Regions from separate parts of the Kitasatospora sp. NPDC127035 genome, predicted to be linked through region 2. Evidence: riboswitches for the same ligand, from Rfam matches in the RefSeq annotation. Region 2 holds a riboswitch; the other holds the start of a gene.
What was found. A riboswitch is a leader RNA that binds a small molecule or an ion and turns the genes downstream of it on or off. The one in region 2 is predicted to bind cyclic di-AMP.
Positions count from the first base shown of each region.

Region 1: another riboswitch for cyclic di-AMP. It lies ahead of ACFWIC_RS36520 (peptidoglycan DD-metalloendopeptidase family protein); the one in region 2 lies ahead of ACFWIC_RS14530 (transglycosylase family protein).

Region 1 covers NZ_JBHXDN010000086.1:32,817-39,667, reverse strand. The annotation lists gene ACFWIC_RS36520 (peptidoglycan DD-metalloendopeptidase family protein) at 94-1,116, opposite strand; cyclic di-AMP (ydaO/yuaA leader) riboswitch at 1,120-1,281, opposite strand; gene ACFWIC_RS36515 (MFS transporter) at 1,592-3,142, shown strand; gene purB (adenylosuccinate lyase) at 3,171-4,601, opposite strand; gene ACFWIC_RS36505 (MarR family winged helix-turn-helix transcriptional regulator) at 4,762-5,211, opposite strand; gene ACFWIC_RS36500 (DUF3037 domain-containing protein) at 5,295-5,711, opposite strand; gene ACFWIC_RS36495 (HipA family kinase) at 5,708-6,463, opposite strand; gene ACFWIC_RS36490 (NAD(P)/FAD-dependent oxidoreductase) at 6,754-6,851, shown strand, end outside.
Region 2 covers NZ_JBHXDN010000017.1:6,672-13,522, reverse strand. The annotation lists gene ACFWIC_RS14550 (hypothetical protein) at 22-621, shown strand; gene ACFWIC_RS14545 (MazG family protein) at 738-1,805, shown strand; gene ACFWIC_RS14540 (SDR family NAD(P)-dependent oxidoreductase) at 1,866-2,288, opposite strand; gene ACFWIC_RS14535 (cytochrome P450) at 2,446-3,744, shown strand; cyclic di-AMP (ydaO/yuaA leader) riboswitch at 3,975-4,121, shown strand; gene ACFWIC_RS14530 (transglycosylase family protein) at 4,127-5,080, shown strand; gene eno (phosphopyruvate hydratase) at 5,332-6,618, shown strand; gene ACFWIC_RS14520 (septum formation initiator family protein) at 6,729-6,851, shown strand, end outside.

The sequences.
Region 1 (6,851 bases), on a different contig from region 2:
GGTGGTGCGGCGATCACCCGGTCAAGCGGTCACCCGACATGACCATTCCGGGAGGTCGTTCACCCCGCACCCAGCGGTGGTTCTGGTGCTCGATCAGATCGAGACGCCGTGCGCCCGCAGGTAGGCGATCGGGTCGATGTCCGAGCCGTACTCCGAGCCGGTGCGGATCTCGAAGTGCAGGTGCGGGCCGGTCACGTTGCCGGTCGCACCGGAGAGGCCGATCTGCTGGCCGGCGGTGACGGTCTGACCGACCTTCACCGCGATCGAGGACAGGTGCGCGTACTGGGCGTACTTGCCGTCGGCGAGCTTGATCTCGACCTCGTTGCCGTAGGCGCCGCCGTTGCCGGCCTTCACCACGGTGCCGGCCGCGATGGCGCGCAGCGGGGTGCCGGTGGCAGCGGAGAAGTCGACACCGGTGTGGTGGCCGGAGGACCACATGGAACCGGCGACACCGTAGGCGGTACCGAGCTTGGTACCGGCCAGCGGGGCGACGTAGCCGGAGGAGGCGACCACGGGAGCCGGCGCCGGGGCGGCGGGCTTCGCGGCCTGGACCGGCGCGGGCTTGGCGGCGGGCGCGGCGGGCTTCGCGGCCGGGGCGACCGGCTTGACGGCCGGGGCGGCGGGCTTCGCGGCCGGGGCGGCGGGCTTGGCGGCCGGCTTCACCGAGTCCTGCGAGACCTGCGGCTTGGCGGCGGGCGCGGCCGGCTTGGCGGCCTCGACGGCCTTGCCGCCGAGTGCGAGCTGCTGGCCCGGGTAGATCAGGTTCGGGTTGGCGCCGACGACCGAGCGGTTGTGCTCGTACAGGGCCTCCCAGCCGCCCTGGACGTTCTTCGCGTCGGCGATCTTCGACAGGGTGTCCCCGCCGGCGACCTTGTAGGTCTCCTCGGCCGCGGCGGCCGGGGCGGTCTCGGCGGCCGGAGCGGCGGCCGGGGCGGCGTCGACGCTGGCGGCGCCGTTCCAGGTGCTGGTCTGGTGGGGCTTGGCGGCCGGAGCCTCGTGGGCCTGGGCGCTCACCGCGGTGACCAGCGGGAGGGCGAAGGCGGCGCCGGTGACGGCGGTGGCGATACCGATGCGGACGGCGCGGGGCAGGGCGATACGACGAGCCTGTGCGGCCATGGCTGATGTCCTCTCCGACGCCTACGAGGTGAGCTGTCGGGTTCGGGCTGGAGTTGCCCGGCCGCATCTAGGCGGCTTCACCCCAAGCCGGACCGCGAATTCCGGTCCGGCGACTTACCTTTGGGTCCCCCGCTCCTGCCGAACAGAGTTCGTTGCGTACCACCGGGCAGCGGCAGGACTAGGCGTTCCACCCGGTGGCCACCCGGGCTGACGCCGGGCGGTCGCTGAACTAAAACTCATCCGTCCGAGTGAAGCAATGTCGATCTCTTGAACTCGCAACAAAACACCGGACCGCCGTCACGCTCCGAATGATCGGCTGCACAGTACGCACACAATCGATTCACGGCGTGCCACTGATCCACGACCCTCCGCCGATTTCCGGACCGGTCCGCACACGATCACTCACGGAAAGCCATCCGCCGACACGCCCCCGGTGACCCTTGTCACGTCGGCCCCCGGGGCGGACGATCATGCCGTGGCCACCTCCGAGGCCGGCATCCTGCGGTTGGGCACCGCGCAGGGTCGCTGGGTACTTCTGGCGACGGTGCTCGGCTCCAGCCTGGCGATGCTCGACGGGACCGTCGTGAACGTCGCGCTGCCCAGGATCGGGACCGATCTCGACGCCCCGCTCGCTGCCCTGCAGTGGACGCTCAACGCCTACCTGCTCACCCTGGCCGGGCTGATCCTGCTCGGCGGCGCGCTCGGGGACCGGTACGGCCGGCGCCGGATCTTCCTGCTCGGCGTGGTCTGGTTCGCCGTCGCCTCCGCGGCCTGCGCGGCCGCGCCCACCATCGAGGTGCTGGTCGCCGCCCGCGCGGTGCAGGGCGTCGGCGGGGCCCTGCTCACCCCGGGATCACTGGCGATGCTCCAGGCGGTCTTCCACCCCGAGGACCGCTCCGCCGCGGTCGGCCTCTGGTCCGGCCTCGGCGGGGTGTCGGCGGCGGTCGGACCGTTCCTCGGCGGCTGGCTGGTGGACGGGCCGGGCTGGCGGTGGATCTTCCTCCTGAACGTCCCGCTGGCCGTGCTGGTCGTCGCGGTGACCGCCCGACACGTGCCGGAGAGCCGGGACGAGTCCTCGACCGGCCGGTTCGACGTCCTCGGCGCGGTGCTGGCCGCAGTGGCCCTGGGGACCTTCACCTACGCGCTGACCGCCGCCGGGGAGGGCCTCTCCCCGGGGGTCTGGCTCACCGGGGCGGCCGGGCTGCTGCTGGGCGTGGCCTTCGTGCTGGTCGAGCGCCGCACGCCGGAGCCGATGCTGCCGCTCGGACTCTTCTCGTCACGCCTGTTCACGGCGGTGAACCTGGTCACCCTCGCCGTCTACGCGGCGTTCAGCGGGGTCTTCTTCCTGCTCGTCGTGCAGCTCCAGATCGTCTCCGGCTTCTCCCCCCTGGTCTCCGGGGTGGCCCTGGTGCCGATCACCGTGCTGATGCTGGCGCTCTCCGCGCGGGCCGGACGGCTGGGCAAGCGGATCGGGCCCCGGCTGCCGCTCACCGTCGGCCCGCTGCTCTGCGCCGCCGGCGTGCTGCTGATGCTGCGGATCGGCCCCGACGCCTCGTACTGGACGGACGTGCTGCCGGCCGTCACGGTGATGGGCTGCGGGATGGTGCTGCTGGTCGCACCGCTGACCGCGACGGTGCTGGCGGCGGTGGAGGTGCGGCACGCGGGGATCGCCAGCGGCGTGAACAACGCCGCCGCCCGGGCCGCCGGCCTGCTCGCGGTCGCCGCCCTGCCGTCGTTGGCCGGGCTGAGCGGCGACGCCTACCAGGTGCCGGCCTCGGTGGACGCGGCGTTCCGCACCGCGATGCTGATCTGCGCCGGGCTGCTGGTGGCCGGCGGGCTGACCGCGCTGGTCACCGTGCACGGCAACGTCCTGGCGCCGGAGGATCACCCGGTGGCCGAGCCGGACTGCCGGTACGCCTGCGCCACCGGCGCACCGCCACTGGATCCGGGCCACGCGCCGGAGGCGTCCGAGCACGGCGAAGGCCCCGCCACCGGTACGGTGACGGGGCCCCGGCCGGACGCCTGACGAGACGCCGGACCAGCCTGACGGAACGTCAGAGGATGTCGCCCGGAGCGTACTTGGCGGCCTCGGGGTGGGCGGCCGCGACCGCCTCGATCTGCCGGACGACCTCGGCGACCTGGGCACCGGCGGCGCCGGTGAAGGAGAGCCGGTCACCCAGCAGCGCGTCCAGCGCGGCCCGGTCCAGCGGGATCCGCTCGTCGTTCGCGAGGCGGTCCAGCAGCTCGTTCTCCCGGGCGCCGGCGCGCATCGCGAGCGCGGAGGCGACGGCGTGCTCCTTGATGACCTCGTGGCCGGCCTCCCGGCCGACGCCCGCGCGGACCGCTCCCATCAGCACCTTGGTGGTGGCCAGGAACGGCAGGTAGCGGTCCAGCTCGGCCTCGATCACGGCGGGGAAGGCGCCGAACTCGTCGAGGACGGTCAGGAAGGTCTCCAGCAGACCGTCGAACGCGAAGAAGGCGTCCGGCAGCGCGACCCGGCGGACCACGGAGCAGGAGACGTCGCCCTCGTTCCACTGGTCGCCGGCCAGCTCGGCGGTCATCGACGCGTAGCCGCGCAGGATGACGGCCAGGCCGTTGACGCGCTCGCAGGAGCGGGTGTTCATCTTGTGCGGCATCGCGGAGGAGCCGACCTGGCCCTCCTTGAACCCCTCGGTGACCAGCTCGTGGCCGGCCATCAGGCGGATCGTCTTGGCCAGGCTGGACGGCGCGGCCGACAGCTGGACGAGGGCGGTCAGCACCTCGAAGTCCAGCGAGCGCGGGTAGACCTGGCCGACGCTGGTGAGCACGTTGTCGAAGCCGAGGTGCGCGGCGACCCGGCGCTCCAGCTCGGAGAGCTTGTCGGTGTCGCCGTCGAGCAGGTCGAGCATGTCCTGGGCGGTGCCGACCGGGCCCTTGATCCCGCGCAGCGGGTACCGGGCGATCAGCTCCTCCAGGCGGCGGAAGGCGACCAGCAGCTCGTCGGCGACGGTCGCGAAGCGCTTGCCCAGGGTGGTGGCCTGCGCGGCCACGTTGTGCGAGCGGCCGGCCATGACCAGCTCGGCGTGCTGGGCGGACAGACGGCCCAGCCGGACCAGGACGGCCACGGCGCGGTCGCGCACGTGCTCCAGCGACTGCCGGATCTGCAGCTGCTCGACGTTCTCGGTCAGATCGCGGGAGGTCATCCCCTTGTGGATCTGCTCGTGGCCGGCGAGCTCGCTGAACTCCTCGATGCGGGCCTTCACGTCGTGCCGGGTGATCCGCTCGCGGGCGGCGATCGACGCGAGGTCGACCTGGTCGATCACTCGCTCGTAGTCGGCGACGGCCGCGGCCGGCACCTCGACGCCGAGGTCCTGCTGGGCCTTCAGGACGGCAAGCCAGAGGTGGCGCTCAAGCACCACCTTGTGCTCGGGGGACCAGAGCTGGGCCAGGGTCGCCGAGGCGTACCGGGAGGCCAGGACATTGGGGATCTGGGGCTTCGCGCTCACGCTTCGCAAGCCTAACAGCCGAGGTCAGCCGGAACCGCGCCGGTCCGGCGGCCACGGCGGACGGGCCGGACGGACCGGACGGAGCGGCCCGGGCCGGGCCGGGGGCCGACGGAAACGGGGGCAGCGGTCGCGCCGGGCGCGCCCGGGAGTCGCGGAGGCCTCAGGGAGCCGCCCGGCCGCTGAGCACCGGGAGCACCTGGACGCAGACCGAGTGCAGCGCCACCCGCTGCTCGTCGGTCATGGTCCCGATGGCCTGGTGGGTCCGGCTCATCTCGCCCCGGATCAGCCCCAGGATCTCCCGGCCCTGCTCGGTGATGACGACGATCTTGACCCGCCGGTCCCCGGCCGCCGCCTCGCGGTGGGCCAGGCCCAGCGACTCCAGACGGTCGACGATCCCGGTCACGTTGGAGGCGTCACAGCCGAGGCGGCCGGCCAGCGCGCGCATCGGCACCGGCTCCTGGACGGCGCCGAGCGCCTTGGCCTGCGAGGAGGAGAGACCGTGCCGGGACGCGGCGGCCGCGAAGTCCTGGAAGTACGCGGCGCCGACGGCGGCCAGTGCCTCCATCAGCTCGCCGTTGGTCGGTACGGTCGTCGTCGCTGTCGAACCCATGAGGTCAGGGTACGACCGAGTGCTTCAGTAACTCAAGCTTTGAGCACGGCAAAGACCTGCCGTCCGGAGCGCGGGCCGCCCGGTCAGAGCACCAGCTGGTCGAAGAGCCGCCGCAGCTCGGCCTCCGGGTCGGCGGTCAGCCCGGTGTGCACCGGCCCCGGCTGGACCACCGCGCTGCGCGGCGCGGTCAGCCAGCGGAACCGCTGACCCGGGCTGTCCGCCGCCGCCGGACCGGCCTGCGGCCCGCCCTGGCAGACCACCTCGATCCCGTGCAGCGCCCGCCGCACCCCGGCGACGTCGACCACCGGGTCCAGCGCCAGCAGCCGCGCCTGGTCCAGGTGCGTCCGCGCCGCCAGGTGGGCGCTCTGCCGGCAGTACAGCAGCACGCCGACGTTGACGCACTCGCCGCGCTCCACCCGGGGCACCGCCCGGATCACCGCGTACTCGTAGTCGTGCAGCTCGGCGACGGCCGGCAGCGCCGACCGGATCGGACCGGTCATGCGGACACCTCCGGCAGCCAGTCCCGCGGACCGGCCAGTCGCTCGGTCAGCTGGGCGCGGTACGCGGCGCGCACCGCCTCGGGCGAGTCGAACCCCGGCTCGTCCGCCAGCCAGACCTCGGGGATCCGCGCCACCGCCTCCCCGATCGCCGACTCCGCCAGCGGGGCGAGCACCTTGTCGGCCGCGAGCAGGTCGGGCTCGGCGCGCAGCAGCGCGTGGTCGGAGGCGTCGTACGCCCGGCGGATCCAGGCAGCGGCGCCGGGCCAGTGGTGGTGGAAGATCAGGCTGGCGCCGTGGTCGATCAGCCGCAGCCCGCCGGTGGCGACCAGCAGGTTGGGATTGCGCCAGGAGCGGTCGACGTTGCCGATCAGCGCGTCGAACCAGAGCACCTGACCGGCCAGTCCGGAGTCCACCTCGAAGCAGACCGGGTCGAAGTTGAGCGCACCGCTGACGAAGGCCATGCCCAGGTTGACCCCGCCGCTGGCCCTCATCTGATCCTGGATCTGCGGGTCCGGCTCGCTGCGCGCCAGCACCGGGTCCAGGTCGACGGTGACCAGTTCGGGCACCGGCAGGCCGAGCCGCCGGCCGAGCTCCCCGGCCAGCACCTCCGCGACCAGCGCCTTGCGGCCCTGCGCGGCACCGACCCATTTCAGCGCGTAGAGCCGCCGGTCGTCGGCCTCGACCAGGCCCGGCATCGAGCCGCCTTCTCGCAGTGGCGTCACATAACGGACCGCCGTCACCTCGGGGAGCACGGCCGACAGCCTATCCGGCATATGCACGGGGCGGGTGTCGCTCGGCATGCTCGCCCGCCCGGGTCGTCCCGGTGGCAGCCCGTGCTGCTCCGTGCGAGTGTGGCGGACAGTAGCGGGGTAGACGCCTGCCCGGCACCACCGGCACCACCGGCACCACCGGCACCACCTGGCACCTGTACTGCCGTGACCTGCACCGCTGTGAACTGCGCCGATTCGACCGGCACCGACTCGGCCCGCACCGTGACTGAACGACACCGTGACTGAACGACATGCACTGTGAGGGACGCACGATGGAACGACCCCGGATCCTGATCGTGGGCGGCGGCTTCGCCGGGCTGGAGTGCGCGCGCCGTCTGGAGCGCAAGCTCGCTCCCTCGGAGGCGGAGAT
Region 2 (6,851 bases):
GGAAGCCTCCCGGAGATCGCCATGCACCGTCGTCGGACCGCCGCCGCCGGTGCCCTGCTGGCCGTTGCGGGCCTGTCCGCGTGCGGGAACGCCGGGCTGACGGCGGGCACCGCGGCGGTGCTGGACGGCCGGCGGATCCCGGTCGGGGCGGTGGAGGCGCGGGTGGCCGCACTGCGGCACGTGTCCGGCGGCGCGTCGGCCGATGCCCGGCAGGAGTCGGACGGACTGGTCAGGCGGGCCGTCACCGATCTGGTGCTCGACGCGGTGGTGGCCCGGGCGGTGGCCGACCGGGGGCCGGCGGTCGGTGCGGCCGAGGTGGCGGCGGCCCGCGCGGCGGAGGAGGTGCGTTACGGCGGCGCGGAACCGCTGGCCGGGGCGCTCGCCGGGCTGGGCGTGCCGGGCGGGGCGATCGACGACCACCTCCGCCGCCGGCTGGGGATCCACCGCCTCGCCGCGGACGCCGGCCAGGACGCCGGCACCCCGACGGGAGACAGGGCGGTCCGCCGGGCCCTGGCCGCCGCCGCCGTCGCCCTCCACCTGCGGGTCAACCCCCGGTACGGCACCTGGGACCCGGACCGCGTCGGCCTCGCCCCCGCCGCCCACCCCTGGCTCGCGCGCTGACCGCTCCGGACGGCGCGGGCGGGGTGCGGAGCGGCGGACGGCGGCAGGCACTCCCGGGCGGCCGGGCGCCGAAACCCGCGAGCGGGGAGACGACGGCGCCGGGTAGGTTCGGGGATGTGACGACGAATCCTCCGGGCGCGAAGCTGATCCTCCTCACCACCACCCACCGGGTGGCCCCCGGGCTGCTGTCCTGGTCCGCGTGGGAGGCCCTGCGGTCGGCGGGGCGGGTGCTGGCGGGGGACGCCGGGCATCCGCAGCTCGCCCCCGTACGACAGGCCGGCGTCGAGGTGGAGGTCGTGCCGGCCGGCTCCGCGCCGTCGCTGGCCAGGCTCCTGACCGGGCAGCAGGCCGGGGAGGGCCCGACGGTCTGGCTGGGTGGTCCGGACGGGGACCCGGGGCTGACCGACGCGCTGGCGCGCCTCGCGGTGGAGCACGCGGGCGAGGTGCCGGAGATCGAGGTGCTGCCGGGCTCGTACGACCTGCCGGGCGCCCGCCTGCTGGACCTGGCCTCCGTGATGGACCGCCTCCGCTCGCCGGGCGGCTGCCCGTGGGACGCCGAGCAGACCCACGCCAGCCTGGTGAAGTACCTGGTCGAGGAGGCCTACGAGCTGGTCGAGGCGATCGAGGAGGGGGACCGCGACACGCTCCGCGAGGAGCTCGGAGACGTCCTGCTCCAGGTGTTCTTCCACTCCCGCATCGCCGAGGAGCACCCCACCGACCCCTTCTCGGTGGACGACGTGGCGGGCGACATCGTCGAGAAGCTGATGTACCGGCACCCGCACGTGTTCGGGGACGCCGAGGCGACGGGCGCCGCCGAGGTGGAGGCGAACTGGGAGACGCTGAAGGCCGCCGAGAAGTCGGAGCGCGAGTCGGTGCTGGACGGCGTGCCGGCCGGGCTGCCGTCGCTGGCGTACGCGGCGAAGCTGGTGTCGCGGGTGCGCCGGTCCGGGTTCGCGGGCGTGTCGGACGAGCCGTACGAGCTGCCCGCGGAGCTCACGCCGGAGTCGGCGGGCGGGCTGCTGCTCGCGGTGGCGCAGCGCGCGCACGACGCGGGGGTGGACGTGGACGCCGCGCTGCGGGCGGCGGCACGCGGCTACCGGGACGCGGTCCGCGCGGCCGAGGGCCTCAAGCCCGAACAGTCGGAGCAGTCGGAGCAGTCGGAGCAGCCCGAGCAGCCGGAGTAGTCGGAGTCGCCCGGGCCACCCGCGCGCGGCGGACCGGGGCGCCCGGCCCGCCACCGCGGGTCAGACCCGCGCGACGTCCTTCGCCGGCCGCCGCTGCGCCGGGACGACCTCGCCGATCGCCTCGCCGACCAGCGCGACCAGTTCGGCGAGCCGCTCCAGGTCGAGGTGGTCGGGCAGGTCGGCGAGCGACACGATCCGCTCGCCGTCCGGTCCGGCCACGCAGAACAGGTCGATCGGGCCGAGGTGCTTCTCGGCGGTGTCGACGAGGGCGGCGACGTCGCTGGGGCGGCGGATGTCGCCGCAGACGCCGACGACCGGGCAGCCCGGCCGGTCGAGCTCGGTGGCGAGGTCCTCGGCGATGCCGACCTGCTGGTCGGCGATGAGGATCCCGGCTGCTCCGGCGGCGGTGAACCTGCGGGCGAGGTCGGCCCCCGACCCGCCGTGGAGTACCGCGATCACGACGACCGAACCGGTGTCCCGCATGGTGTTGCTCCTCCCTGTGGGCGGCCCCGCACCGGCGCCCACGGACATCTTGCGGAGGATCGTAGGCACGTCCTGACCCTCCGCAACAGGGAATACCCCTCAGGTGACCAGACTCACGCCTGTCGTGTCCGACTTGCACCCGGGATACCGTCGTTCCATGCCAGTCCAGCCCGCCTCCGCCCGCCCTCCGCTCTTCACCTGGGACTTCGCCGCCGACCCGTACCCGGCGTACGCGTGGCTGCGCGAGCACGAGCCGGTGCACCGCACCACCCTGCCGAGCGGCGTGGAGGCGTGGCTGGTGACGCGGTACGCGGACGCCCGGCAGGCGCTGGCGGACGGCCGGCTCTCCAAGAACCCGGCGAACCACAGCGAGCAGGCGCACCGCGCCGGCCGGGTCGGCATCCCGGGCGAGCGCCAGGCCGACCTGATGACGCACCTGCTGAACATCGATCCGCCGGACCACACCCGGCTCCGCCGTCTGGTGTCGAAGGCGTTCACGCCGCGCCGGGTGGCGGCCTTCGAGCCCCGGGTGCAGCAGCTGACCGACCGGCTGATCGACGGGTTCGCGGAGCGCGGGAGCGCCGACCTGATCCACGAGTTCGCCTTCCCGCTCCCCATCTACGCGATCTGCGACATGCTCGGGGTGCCCGCCGAGGACCAGGACGACTTCCGGGACTGGGCCGGGATGATGATCCGGCACGGCGGTGGCCGGCGCGGCGGTGTGGGGCGCGCGGTGAAGCGGATGCGCGAGTACCTGGCGGAGCTGATCCACCGCAAGCGGGCGGACCTCGGGGACGACCTGATCTCCGGGCTGATCCGGGCCGGTGACCACGGCGAGCACCTCACCGAGAACGAGGCCGCGGCGATGGCCTTCATCCTGCTCTTCGCCGGGTTCGAGACGACCGTGAACCTGATCGGCAACGGCACGTACGCGCTGTTGCGCAATCCCGGCCAGCGCGCCCTGCTCCAGGAGTCGATCGCCCGTGGCGAGAGCGGTCTGCTGGAGACCGGGATCGAGGAACTCCTGCGCTACGACGGGCCGGTGGAGCTGGCGACGTGGCGGTTCGCGACCAGCCCGCTGACCATCGGAGGGGTGGACATCCCGGCCGGGGACCCGGTGCTGGTCGTGCTCGCGGCGGCGGACCGGGACCCGGCGCGGTTCGCCGACGAGAACACCCTCGACCTGGCCCGCGCGGACAACCCGCACCTGGGCTTCGGGCACGGCATCCACTACTGCATCGGCGCCCCGCTGGCCCGGTTGGAGGGGCGGTCCGCGCTGGCCACGCTGCTCTCCCGGCTGCCCGACCTGCGGCTCGCCGAGAGCCCGGAGAACCTGCGGTGGCGCGGTGGTCTGATCATGCGTGGACTTCGTGAACTTCCCGTGGAATTCACCCCCGAGAAGATGCCCGAAAGGGCCTCTTCCGGGCAGTCGTCCGGTGCTCCGTCCGATCGGTGAGGCGACCCGCGACACGCTGACGGAAGGTCTCCGACCAGGCAGGACGGCGAGATTGAACCGCCACCAACCCGGACATAGCGCCCCCGTTGGTGAGCGATCCATCACCTGACGTGATTTCCGTGTGATACCGACGATATGAGCTTGTGATTGCTCTACGGATCTGTCTACTCTCCGTGGAGTTCGCAGCTGCGAGCCCCGAGCACGGAACGCCGAGTCCTGCCCGTCGTGCCCCGGGAAACCGACCAGACCCTGGGCAGGGGCGGGGGAACCAGGTTTGTTGCCGTCCCCCACGGCTTGGGGTGAAGCCGCCTCGCGCGGCCGGGCCACCTCCCGGTCCGAACCCGACAGCTCACCTCGCAGGCGTGCGGAGAGGGACCTCTTCATGCTGTTCGTCGGAACCGGCCGTCATCGTCGTCGTACCCAGACCGAGAAGGCCATCGCCGTCGCCGGCGTCGCCGGTGTCGGGCTGGCCCTGCCGATCCTCAGCGCCACCGGTGCCTCCGCCGCCCCGGTCTCCACCTGGGACGCGGTCGCCCAGTGCGAGGCCGGCGGCAACTGGAGCATCAACACCGGCAACGGCTTCTACGGCGGCCTGCAGTTCACGCCCAGCACCTGGAAGGCGTTCGGCGGCACCTCGTACGCGCCGCAGGCCAACCAGGCCTCCAAGGCGCAGCAGATCTCGGTGGCCGAGAAGGTCCTCGCCTCGCAGGGGCCGGGCGCCTGGCCGGTCTGCTCCAAGAAGGCGGGCCTGAGCAAGGGCGGCGCCCCGGCGGCGGTCGACACCTCGGCGGACGCCAAGCCGGCCGTCCCGCAGGCCGCCACCCAGCCGAGCGCGCCGCAGACCACCGCCCCGCAGACCACCGCGCCGAAGCACGCCGCGCCGAAGTCGGCCCAGCAGGAGAAGCCGGCCCAGGCGGCCAAGCAGGCCCCGAAGCACGCCGCGCCGAAGCCGCAGGCCCAGCAGGACCGGCCGCAGGTGCAGCAGTACGGGCAGGCCCCGTCCTTCTCCGGCACGTCCGGCTGGGACGCCGACGCGAAGGTGTTCTGGTACGAGAACAACGGCGGCTGGTACTGGACCAGCCACCAGAGCGTCTACCAGCAGTACGCCGGTCAGGCCGCGGTCCAGGACGCCCGTCCGGCCGCCGCCCAGAGCGCCCCGGCCGCCCAGCAGGGCGCGGGCCACGGCTACACCGTCCGGGCGGGCGACACGCTCGCCGGCATCGCCGCCGGCCAGGGTGTCTCCGGCGGCTGGCAGGCGCTCTACGACGGCAACCGCGGCACCGTCGGCGGCGACCCCGACCTGATCGTCCCCGGCCAGGTGCTCACCCTCGGCTGATGCCGTTTCGCCGGTGGATCGCGAGGGGGGCCGGGTTCGACCGGGTCCGGCCCCTTCGTCCCGATCCGGCCCCCTTCCGTGGGGCAACCAGGTGAACTACCGGCGGGTAGCCGTGCCACACGCTGAGACGGGACCCGGGCCGACGTGGCCCGGAGAGCCCGTGCGGTTAGGCTCTGGTCGTAACGACTCCGCAATCGTCCGGCCGACAGCACCCACCGTCAGCCGAACCTGTTTCCGCTAGGAGATGCCTCGTGCCGTCCATCGATGTCGTCGTAGCCCGTGAGATCCTCGACTCGCGTGGCAACCCCACGGTCGAGGTCGAGGTGGGCCTCGACGACGGCAGCACCGGCCGCGCCGCTGTCCCGTCGGGTGCCTCCACCGGCGCCTTCGAGGCGCTGGAGCTCCGCGACGGTGACAAGAACCGCTACTTCGGCAAGGGCGTGGAGAAGGCCGTCCTGGCCGTCATCGAGCAGATCGGCCCGGAGCTCGTCGGCTACGACGCCACCGAGCAGCGCCTGATCGACCAGGCCATGCTCGACCTGGACGCCACCCCGGACAAGTCCTCGCTCGGCGCCAACGCCATCCTGGGCGTCTCGCTGGCCGTCGCGCACGCCGCCTCCGAGGCCAGCGACCTGCCGCTGTTCCGCTACCTGGGCGGCCCGAACGCGCACGTCCTGCCGGTCCCGATGATGAACATCCTCAACGGCGGCTCGCACGCGGACTCCAACGTCGACATCCAGGAGTTCATGATCGCTCCGATCGGCGCGGAGTCCTTCTCCGAGGCCGTCCGCTGGGGCGTCGAGGTCTACCACACCCTCAAGGGTGTGCTGAAGGAGCGCGGCCTCTCCACCGGCCTGGGCGACGAGGGCGGCTTCGCCCCGAACCTGGACTCCAACCGCGAGGCCCTGGACCTCATCGTCGAGGCGATCCAGAAGGCCGGCTACGTGCCGGGCAAGGACGTCGCGCTGGCGCTGGACGTCGCCTCCTCCGAGTTCTACGAGGACGGCGCCTACCAGTTCGAGGGCAAGGCGCTCACCTCCGCCGAGCTCATCGAGTACTACGCCGGCCTGGTCGCCGCCTACCCGCTGGTCTCCATCGAGGACCCGCTGGACGAGTCGGACTGGGACGGCTGGAAGGCCATGACCGACAAGCTGGGCGACAAGGTCCAGATCGTCGGCGACGACCTGTTCGTCACCAACCCGGCCCGCCTGGCCCGTGGCATCGAGACCGGCACCGCCAACGCGCTGCTGGTGAAGGTGAACCAGATCGGCTCGCTGACCGAGACCCTGGACGCCGTCGAGCTGGCCCAGCGCAACGGCTACCGCTGCATGATGTCGCACCGCTCCGGCGAGACCGAGGACGTCACCATCGCCGACCTGGCCGTCGCGACCAACTGCGGCCAGATCAAGACCGGTGCCCCGGCCCGCTCCGAGCGCGTCGCCAAGTACAACCAGCTGCTGCGCATTGAGGAGATCCTCGACGACGCCGCCGAGTACGCCGGCCGCGGCGCCTTCCCGCGGTTCAAGTACGAGGGCTGACACACACAGCTCCCGCCGGTGCCCCGCCTGTTCACCCCGTAGGGTGGACGGCGGGGCACCGTCGCGACCAGGAGGGGACACCGGAGATGGCAGGCTGGAGGATCCCGGGCTTGGCGGCCCGGCCTCGGTTCACGAGCCGGGCGACCGTCCTCGTGCTGGTGCTCTGCTCGCTGGTGGCGATCCTGGCGTACCCGACGCGGCAGTTCATCTCGCAGCGTTCCGAGATCTCCTCC